3 regions of the Pseudomonas sp. S2_E01 genome follow, and region 1 is predicted to be linked to each of the others. Evidence: predicted binding sites of a transcription regulator. Region 1 holds the regulator's gene; each other region holds the start of a gene.
What was found. Region 1 encodes FliA, which starts transcription of late flagellar genes. Its sites were predicted from a motif close to CTAAAGTTTNNNNNNNNNNNGCCGNTAA; they were not measured.
Positions count from the first base shown of each region.

Region 2: AB4O36_RS26855 (methyl-accepting chemotaxis protein) is a predicted target of FliA. The motif match lies at 1,993-2,020, and genes of this name have one in related genera.
Region 3: flgM (flagellar biosynthesis anti-sigma factor FlgM) is a predicted target of FliA. The motif match lies at 1,335-1,362, and genes of this name have one in related genera.

Region 1 is NZ_CP162762.1:4,021,827-4,025,100, reverse strand. It holds gene flhF (flagellar biosynthesis protein FlhF) at 1-681, shown strand, start outside; gene fleN (flagellar synthesis regulator FleN) at 792-1,622, shown strand; gene fliA (RNA polymerase sigma factor FliA) at 1,619-2,359, shown strand; gene AB4O36_RS18660 (chemotaxis response regulator CheY) at 2,527-2,898, shown strand; gene AB4O36_RS18655 (protein phosphatase CheZ) at 2,921-3,274, shown strand, end outside.
Region 2 is NZ_CP162762.1:5,822,760-5,826,033, reverse strand. It holds gene AB4O36_RS26855 (methyl-accepting chemotaxis protein) at 1-1,892, opposite strand, end outside; gene AB4O36_RS26850 (LysR substrate-binding domain-containing protein) at 2,071-2,991, opposite strand; gene AB4O36_RS26845 (NorM family multidrug efflux MATE transporter) at 3,150-3,274, shown strand, end outside.
Region 3 is NZ_CP162762.1:824,204-827,477, forward strand. It holds gene AB4O36_RS03845 (flagellar brake protein) at 1-368, opposite strand, end outside; gene AB4O36_RS03850 (flagella synthesis protein FlgN) at 456-923, opposite strand; gene flgM (flagellar biosynthesis anti-sigma factor FlgM) at 972-1,298, opposite strand; gene flgA (flagellar basal body P-ring formation chaperone FlgA) at 1,465-2,226, opposite strand; gene AB4O36_RS03865 (chemotaxis protein CheV) at 2,308-3,240, shown strand.

The DNA of each region.
Region 1 (3,274 bases):
GAGCCACTGGAAGAAGGGGGCGTGATTGCCATGGTCGGCCCGGCCGGCATGGGCAAGACCACCACCCTGGCCAAACTGGCGGCCCGCTACGTGCTCAAGTACGGCGCGCAGAGCATTGCCCTGGTGAGCATGGACAGCTACCGCATCGGTGCCCAGGAGCAACTCAAGACCCTGGGGCGCATTCTCAACGTCTCGGTCACCCACGTCGATCCGGGCCAGTCCCTGGTTCAGGCACTGGATCCGTTGCTGCGCAAGCGCGTGGTGTTGATCGATACCGCCGGCCTCCAGGCCAGCGATCCAGCGCTGCGCATGCAGCTTGAAAGCCTGGCCGGTCGTGGCATCCGGGCAAAAAATTACCTGGTGCTCGCAACCACCAGCCAGAAGCAGGTTCTAACGGCCGCTTATCATAGTTACAAGCGCTGCGGGCTGGCAGGCTGCATCCTGACTAAACTGGATGAAACGGCTAGTTTGGGCGAGGTGTTGAGCCTGGCAATCAGTCATGAATTGCCGGTGGCTTACCTCACCGATGGACCACGTATTCCGGATGACTTGCATTTGCCGCGCCGTCATCAGTTGGTCAGTCGCGCCGTCAGCGTGCAAATGCAGGAAGAACCCAGCGAAGAAGCCATGGCTGACATGTTCGCTGACATCTACCACAGTCCGACCAAGCAGGTTGGCTGAGGTGAACAGTTTTTGTACCTACATCGATGGTCTGCCAGGCATTGTTCCAGTTGCGAACGCGCAGCCAGTCATGTGGCCTCCGTCTATGCAAGACAAGGTAAAGAAATAACATGGGCAGCATGCATCCCGTACAGGTGATCGCGGTGACCGGCGGCAAGGGTGGCGTCGGCAAGACTAACGTGTCAGTGAACTTGTCCCTGGCTCTAGCGGAGCTAGGCCGGCGGGTCATGCTGCTGGACGCCGATCTGGGGCTGGCGAACGTCGACGTTCTGCTGGGCCTGACACCCAAACGCACCCTGGCCGACGTGATCGAGGGCCGCTGCGAGCTGCGTGACGTATTGTTGCAAGGCCCCGGCGGCATCCGCATCGTTCCCGCCGCCTCCGGCACACAGAGCATGGTGCACCTGAGTCCGGCCCAGCATGCCGGCCTGATTCAGGCGTTCAGCGATATCGGCGACAACCTCGATGTGCTGGTGATCGATACCGCTGCGGGTATTGGTGACTCGGTAGTCAGTTTTGTCCGCGCCGCCCAGGAAGTCCTCCTGGTGGTCTGCGACGAGCCAACGTCCATCACCGACGCGTACGCTCTGATCAAGCTGCTCAACCGTGATTACGGCATGAACCGTTTCCGCGTCCTGGCCAACATGGCCCAGAGCCCTCAGGAAGGGCGCAACCTGTTCGCCAAGTTGACAAAGGTCACGGATCGTTTCCTTGACGTCGCCCTACAATACGTCGGCGCGGTGCCCTACGACGAAAGCGTACGCAAGGCCGTCCAGAAGCAGCGCGCTGTTTATGAAGCTTTCCCGCGTTCCAAGTGCTCGCTGGCTTTCAAGGCCATTGCACAGAAGGTCGATACCTGGCCACTGCCCGCCAACCCGCGCGGGCACCTGGAGTTTTTCGTCGAGCGCCTCGTGCAACAAACGGCAGGACCCGTGCTATGACCGCCAGCGGTTACAACCTCTACAAGAAATCGGCGCGTGACGCGCAGTACGAGCTGATCGAGCGTTACGCGCCACTGGTCAAACGCATTGCGTATCACTTGTTGGCGCGCCTGCCGGCCAGTGTTCAGGTCGAAGACCTGATCCAGGCCGGGATGATCGGCCTGCTGGAAGTGTCCACCAAATACGACGCCAGCAAAGGCGCCAGTTTCGAGACGTACGCGGGCATTCGAATCCGTGGCGCCATGCTTGATGAAGTGCGCAAAGGGGATTGGGCGCCACGCTCGGTTCACCGCAATACCCGCATGGTCAGCGACGCAATTCGCTCGATTGAAGCTAAAACCGGCCGTGACGCTAAAGATCACGAAGTTGCGGCCGAACTCCAATTGAGTCTCGATGATTATTACGGGATTTTGAACGACACCCTGGGCAGCCGGTTATTCAGTTTCGACGATCTTTTGCAGGACGGCGAACACGAAGGGCTGCATGAGGATGGCGCGAGTGCTCATCTCGAGCCGTCACGCGATCTGGAAGACGAACGCTTCCAGGCGGCGCTGGCGGACGCGATTGCCAATTTGCCGGAGCGCGAGCGACTGGTGTTGGCGCTGTACTACGACGAAGAGTTGAATCTCAAGGAAATCGGTGAGGTCCTGGGGGTCAGCGAATCTCGGGTCAGCCAGTTACACAGCCAGTGCGCGGCCCGTTTGCGGGGGCGTTTGGGGGAGTGGCGAGCGCGCTGAAGGCAGTGTGGGGACACTGCGAACGTGGCTGGTGCGGGGTTGAACCGCGCCGGTCTCGATCTGTTGTGCTCCAGACAGTCATTGAGTGCTCTGCCGAATTGATTGAAATGGCGCGTCCAGGTGCTGGGCGCGTTTAAGACTGCTTGGAGGTCGAATTGGACAAGAACATGAAAATCCTCATCGTTGATGACTTTTCAACGATGCGGCGGATCATCAAGAACCTGTTGCGTGACCTTGGGTTCACCAACACGGTTGAGGCTGACGATGGCATCACCGCCATTCCGGTTCTCAACAGCGGAAGCATCGACTTTCTGGTAACCGACTGGAACATGCCTGGCATGACCGGTATCGATCTGCTGCGCCACGTGCGCGCCGACGAAAAACTCAAGCACCTGCCGGTATTGATGGTCACTGCAGAAGCCAAGCGCGAGCAGATCATCGAAGCCGCCCAGGCCGGTGTAAACGGTTATGTCGTCAAACCCTTCACGGCCCAGGCGTTGAAAGAAAAAATCGAGAAGATTTTCGAACGCATCGGTTGAGTCACCGCGCCACGGGGGAGCTATGGACCACAAAGAATCTTCACAGGGCGAGTTCGAGTCGACCCTGAAAAAACACGCGGTCGAATTGGTCGAAAGCCTTGAAAAAGGCAAGTTCGGTGACGCGGTACAACTGATCCATGAGCTCAATCAGACCCGTGACCGCGGCCTGTATCAGGAAGTGGGCAAGCTCACCCGCGAATTGCATAGCGCGATCGTCAATTTCCAGATTGATCCGCACATGCCGCAAGCCGAGGAAGTGTCCCAGATCACGGATGCCACCGAGCGCCTGGGGTATGTTGTCAAGCTGACCGAGGCCGCTGCGAACCGCACCATGGATCTGGTCGAAAGCTCAACGCCTCTGGTCAACAGCCTTGGC
Region 2 (3,274 bases), 1.8 Mb from region 1:
TCGCGTTGTTCGCTGTTGGCCAGCGCAATGCTCTGCAGGTTGCTGCTGAGCAACGTCGCTGTGCTGCTCTGTTCCTGGGTCGCGGTGGTAATTGCGGCGAACTGTTGACCGGCCGAGCGGCTTTGCTCGTCAATCCGCGCCAGTGCCGAGGCGACGTTGGCGTTGCGTGAAAGACCTTCCTGCATCAGCACGTTGCCCTGCTCCATGGTGCTGATGGCGTTGCCCGTTTCCTGCTGGATGCTCTGGATCATGCCGGAAATCTCGTCGGTTGCCTGACGAGTGCGGGACGCCAGGTTGCGCACCTCATCCGCCACCACGGCAAAACCGCGTCCTTGCTCGCCGGCACGGGCTGCTTCGATGGCTGCGTTGAGCGCCAGAAGGTTGGTTTGCTCGGCAATGGAGGTAATGGTGCCGACGATGCCGCCGATTTCCTGCGAGCGCTGCCCCAAGGTATTGATCACCGACGCCGTGCTGTTCAACGCACCGGCAATCTGCTCCAGCGAAGAAGACGCTTCGTCCATGGACGTACGACCGATCTGGGTTTGCTGGGCGTTCTCCTGGGCCAGTCGTTGGGTATTGCCCATGTTGTCGGCAATGTTCAGCGAGGTGGCACTGAACTCCTCTACGGCACCGGCCATGCTGGTGATCTCGCCCGACTGCTGCTCCATCCCTTCATAAGCACCGCCGGACAGGCCGGACAACGCCTGGGCACGGCTGTTGACCTCTTGCGAGGACTTGCGAATGTGCTCGACCATGGTCGACAGCGCCTGGCTCATCTGGTTGAACGCACGGGCCAGTTGACCTATTTCGTCATTGCTCGACACATTCAGACGAACGCTCAGGTCACCGGCACCCAGGGCTTCAGCCTGACGTACCAGATCGCTCAGTGGCGCAAGTTTGCTGCGCAGCAGCCAGACTGCCGAACCCACGGCAATCAGCATCGCCAGCAAGCTACCAATGGCCAGCTGAATACCGACGCTCCAGGTCACCGCGCTGATTTCCTCCTGCGGCATGCTGGCGACAACCGACCATGGACCATCCTCGAAGGGCACCGCGACGCTGTAGAAGTCTTCCGAGGTGTCGCTCCAGAAACCGCCATCACTTGGCGTCTTCGCCAGATTTACGATGGCCGGGGCGGCTTTGTCCAGGGCTTGCACACCGGCAATCGGCACCAGCCAATTGTTTTTCTCGTCGAGCAGCGCCAGCGATCCGGTCTGGCCAATACGGAAACGCTTGAGGTTGGCAAACTGGGCGTTCTGCGCGTCGGTGTAGTCAAAACCTACGTACAGCACGGCGATCACCTTCCCGGCGCTGTCGCGCACCGGGGTGTATTGCGACATGTAGTAACGCTCAAACAACAGGGAGCGGCCAACAAAGCTCTGCCCCGACATCAAGCGAGCGTAAGCCGGGTTGGCATGATCGAGGATGGTGCCGATGGCACGGGTACCGTCCTGCTTCGTGACGTTGGTGCTGACGCGAATGAAATCCTCACCGTTGCGCACGAAGACCGTGGCCACGCCGGCGGTCATCTGCTTGAACTCGTCCACTTCCTTGAAGTTGTTGTTGAGCACTTCGTTACCCAGGTGCAGGCCAGGCGTCTGAGTGCCTGCCACGTTGAACTGTTCATCCGGGTGGACGCTCAGGCCGCCCGCGAAGCGCTTCTCGAACAGACCCGCCAGGCGCTGGGTACTTTCACGCAACGTGCTGTGGAAAGTAGTCAACTGATCGGCCAGCAAACGGGCTTCGCTGGCCAGGTGTTCCTCGCGTGTGGCGAGGTTGGCAGTGTCCAGCGAACGCAGGGCGAACAAGGTACTACCGGTGATAACGATTGCCAGGATCACAGCTAGCGCAAGGCCAAGCTGTGAGGCAATTCGAGCACGAGGTTGAGACATGACTGCTCCTGGCCGGGCGCCCTCCTCCTTGATTGGCTGCCCAGCAATTTTTCTAATAATGGGAATTGCGTGAAACCTGCACGAGGGTTCCACAATGATACTTTCGGCCTAAAAACCTAATACTTGAGTGGTTATCTCGGATACCGCGCAAGGCCGTGGTAGAGCAGGCTCTAACGATTCAGCGCAAGCGCTCTACGGCGGGCATTTTCATGGCTCGGACCTCGTTTTGCAGAAAATCGCCGAGCCTGCGCAAACGTTCACCTCCCGGTCGGGTTTTCGGCCAAACGAGGTAATAATTCTCACCACTGGCGACGGCAGTGGGCCACGGCAAACTCAGTCGCCCCTGCGCCACATCCTCAGCCACCATCAGCAGGTCGCCCATCGACACGCCGTAACCCCGGGCAGCGGCAATCATGCCCAGCTCCAACGTATCGAATACCTGGCCGCCCTTGAGCGACACCTGATCGGACAGCCCCATACGGTCCAGCCAACTGCGCCAGTCACGCCGGTCCGGCGTCGGGTGCAGCAGTTCAGCCTGAGCCAGGCGCTCGACATCCCACGGCTGGTCGTTGAGAAGATTCGGCGCGCCCACGGGGATCAGTTCTTCGGCAAACAACAGCCTGGCTTCCCAATCGGGTGGAAATTGCCCGTTACCCAGTATCACCGCGCAGTCGAAGGGCTCATGGTTGAAGTCCACCGAATCGATGTCCATCCACGCGCTGGTCAGTTGCACCTCGTTGCCCGGTTGCAGGTGGCGGAAGCGGCTGAGCCGCGCCAGCAACCAGCGCATGGTCAGGGTGGAAGGGGCTTTCATGCGCAGGATGTCATCTTCGGCCTGCAAGGTCTGACAGGCCCGCTCCAGCGCGGTAAAACCTTCGCGGATACCCGGCAGGATCAACCGCGCCGACTCGGTCAGTTGCAGGTGGCGACCGCTACGATGAAACAACCGGCAGGCAAAATGCTCTTCCAGAGTACGAATGTGTCGGCTGACCGCACTTTGCGTGATCGACAGTTCTTCAGCGGCGCGGGTAAACGAACTGTGACGCGCCGCCGCTTCGAATGCACGAAGGGCATACAACGGGGGAAGGCGACGAGACATGCGTAAAGCTCCTACAACGTAATCCCATAAACTTATCAGAAAGATCCCAAGATGAGTTTAAGTCATGCTACTCATCCTATTTATCCCTTTGTGCAAACCTCGCAAAGCGCCGAAAATCGACCCTTTCCTCTACTACCTGACTGTCGGGCGTGATAACAATGAAACATCCAGTGCGTTCAGAACTCTGGGCCATCCTGCGGCTGGCGGGGCCGTTGATTGCCTCGCAGCTGGCGCACATGCTGATGGTGCTCACCGACACCCTGATGATGGCGCGTATCAGTCC
Region 3 (3,274 bases), 3.2 Mb from region 1:
TGGTAAACCACTTCGTCCGGCAGTGGGGCAAGGTAGCCGCGCTCGCCGCCGGACTCGTCGAGCGTCGGTTGGCCGTTGCTTTCCCAAGCGATACGCACGCCATCATGAAAACCTTCGACCTTGTACGGCTCGCCGGCCAGCAGGAAACGCTCGCCATCGCGCGGGATCATTTCGTCGAGTTTGATCGTGCCACTGTCGCGGTCGACGTTCACCAGGTAGCTCTGAAAGCGCTGGGTCCGTTCGTGGAAAGTAATGATCAGCGGATCATGGCTGTCTTGCAATTGGCGCAGGTTGCCGGAGATCTCCAGAGGCGTGGTGAGCACCTTGGGTGGCTGCGGGGAATCTTCCGCATTTAAGGCATTGGACACATCAATCTCCAGACAAAATATGACTACAACTGGCCACTATAGTGCCAGCATGTTGCGAGTCTTCATAGGGCGTGATCATTTGCAGGCTCAAGCCTGACTGAGCGGGCGCGGCTTCGCAAGTTTCGCGGTAGATCCGCGTGCATCATAGAGTGCTGGCGGTTCACCGCCGGTGAGGATTTTCAGCTGGTTGGCCGTGGCGGCCTGCTGGACCAGAATCGACTGGCCATTATTGGCGTTTGCCGCTTGGCATTGAGCCAACAGATCGGTCAGCACATCGCTCTGTTCCAGCAGTTGCGGGCCGATGCTCGATTGGCTGGCCAATTGCTCCAGGCCATTGCGATTGAGCGGCAGGTTCAGGCTGGCGAGAATTTCACTGCGTTTGCGGCCATGCTGTTCGAGCAGAATGATCATTGCCTGCTTCTGCGCCAGAATCTCTTCGAGCAGAGGCATGTCGCGACCGTGCAAGGCGAGGGACTCGGTTTGCAATAACTCCAGCAGGTGTTGAGCGGGAGCGAAGTCGTCGGTGATCAGTTGCAGTAAATTAGTATCGTGCATGGCTGGCCTTGGTTTTTAAGCGTCCAAAAGCCTGGCGCAGACCGGAGCCTAGCGCTGGGCTTCGAAATTGAGCAGTTTGCTGGCTACACGGTTGCTGTCGACTTTGTAGCTGCCATCGGCAATCGCTGCTTTCAACTCGGCCACCCGGGCTTTGTCGACGGCAGGCTGATCACGCAGCTTGTCAGTGACCTGTTGCAACTGTTGAGCCTCATGGCTGAGGTGTACCGATTCCCCGCTTTTAACGGTGCTGGCCTGTTCGGCCGGGGTATTCAACGCTTTGGACTGGCCAGTTTCGGCGGTGTCCTTGGCGGCGTTGGTACGTGTATTGCCCGTTAGTGGCGAGGTGCTGTTCAAACGGCTGAAATCGATGACCATGGTAAAAAACCTCTGAATATTTGGACGCTTGCCATGTTCTCGGCTATCCCAGTGAAAACTTTAGACCCATTTTATCAATGAGCCTGCAAGCGCCAGCACGTCTTCCGCATGCGCCACAGTTTAGGGAACAGCCCAGGGCAACGCCACTGATTCGCGATCAGAGTTGCTACATGGCCACCTCCACCTGCCCAGGCGCGGTCACTTGCGCCTTGATAACCCGTTTGGAGTTGAGGTTTTTCACGCGAATCTGCTCGCTCATGCCGCCGTTGGACAGTGCTTCGCCGGGCATCCTCACGCTCAGCGTGCCGCTACGGGCAGTAATCACCACCTGATCACCTTTGCGGATGACTTCAGTCTGTTCGAGATTGACCAGGGTTATCACCTGATCAGCGACCATTGGTCGGGTAAGTCGCTGACCGATCGCCTGGTCCAGGGTGGTCAGATAGCCCTGGGTAACCTGGCCGATGTCCCGCTCGCGCATGACCACGTCACCGGGCTCGACGATGTCGGCGCGACGCAGGGGGCGGGCAGTGGTCACTATCTCGCGAAACAGGCGCACTTGAGCGGGCACGAACACTGTCCACGGGGAGCTGCCCTCGCAGCGAACCTTGACCGTGACACGGCCCAATGGCTTGGCAGGGCTCTCCAGACTGGCTGTCAATTCCTTGTCGCACATGGGCATGCGCAGGCGCGGGTCGAGCTGTTTGACCTCGATTTCGTAACGACCTTCGGTTTGACTGGTGGCCAGGTAGTCCTCTACGGTGAATTCAAGAAAGCCTTGGGTGACGCCGATAAGCATGTCAGGCAAGGTAACTGCGTCAGCAAGGGCAGGGCTGCCAGCGTTGAACAGGCAGACGGCCGATATCGCGCAGAGCAATCTGCGGGAGGTGGATGTCAGGCGTCGAAAAAATGTCGGTTCTGTGTTCATAAAAGTTAAAAAGCAAGCGCCGTGCCGTTTAGTGATGAATGTGCGTCGCAACACAACTAGCGTTGGTGTAGGAGTCTGGGCATGGCTGGTGTAATGGATTCGGTAAACCAGCGCACGCAACTGGTAGGGCAGAATCGCCTGGAGCTGTTGTTGTTCCGTCTCGACGGCCAGCAGCTCTACGGGATCAACGTGTTCAAGGTTCGAGAGGTGCTGCAATGCCCCTCGCTGACCGTGATGCCCAAGTCCAGTCCTGTCGTGTGCGGTGTGGCAAATATCCGGGGAGCGACCATTCCGATTCTTGATCTGGCGATGGCAACCGGTTCCGGAGCATTGAAAGATCAAAGCAACCCCTTCGTGATCATCACGGAGTACAACACCAAGACCCAGGGTTTCCTGGTGCGCTCGGTGGAGCGCATCGTCAACATGAACTGGGAGGAGATTCATCCGCCGCCCAAGGGCACCGGACGCGATCACTACCTGACGGCTGTGACTCGGGTCGACAATCAGCTAGTCGAAATCATCGACGTCGAGAAGGTACTGGCGGAAGTGGCGCCGACGCCCGAAGCGATTTCCGTGGGCGTGGTCGACGTCGAGACCCAGCACAAGGCCTTGTCGCTGCGCGTGCTGACCGTCGATGACTCGTCAGTGGCACGCAAGCAGGTCACGCGTTGCCTGCAGACGGTCGGTGTCGAAGTGGTGGCGTTGAACGACGGGCGGCAAGCGCTGGACTACTTGCGCAAGCTGGTCGACGATGGGAAAAAGCCGGAAGAAGAGTTCCTGATGATGATTTCCGACATCGAAATGCCGGAAATGGATGGATATACCCTGACGGCGGAAATCCGCAACGACCCGCGTATGCAAAAGCTTCATATCATCCTGCATACTTCGTTGTCGGGTGTGTTCAATCAGGCGATGGTCAAGAAGGTCGGTGCCGATGACTTCCTTGCCAAATTCCGTCCTGATGACCTGGCATCCCGGGTGGTTGACCGGATCAAAGCAGCAGATATCAGCTAGGGGCCTTCTGCCCCTGGCGGTTCACACGATTTAA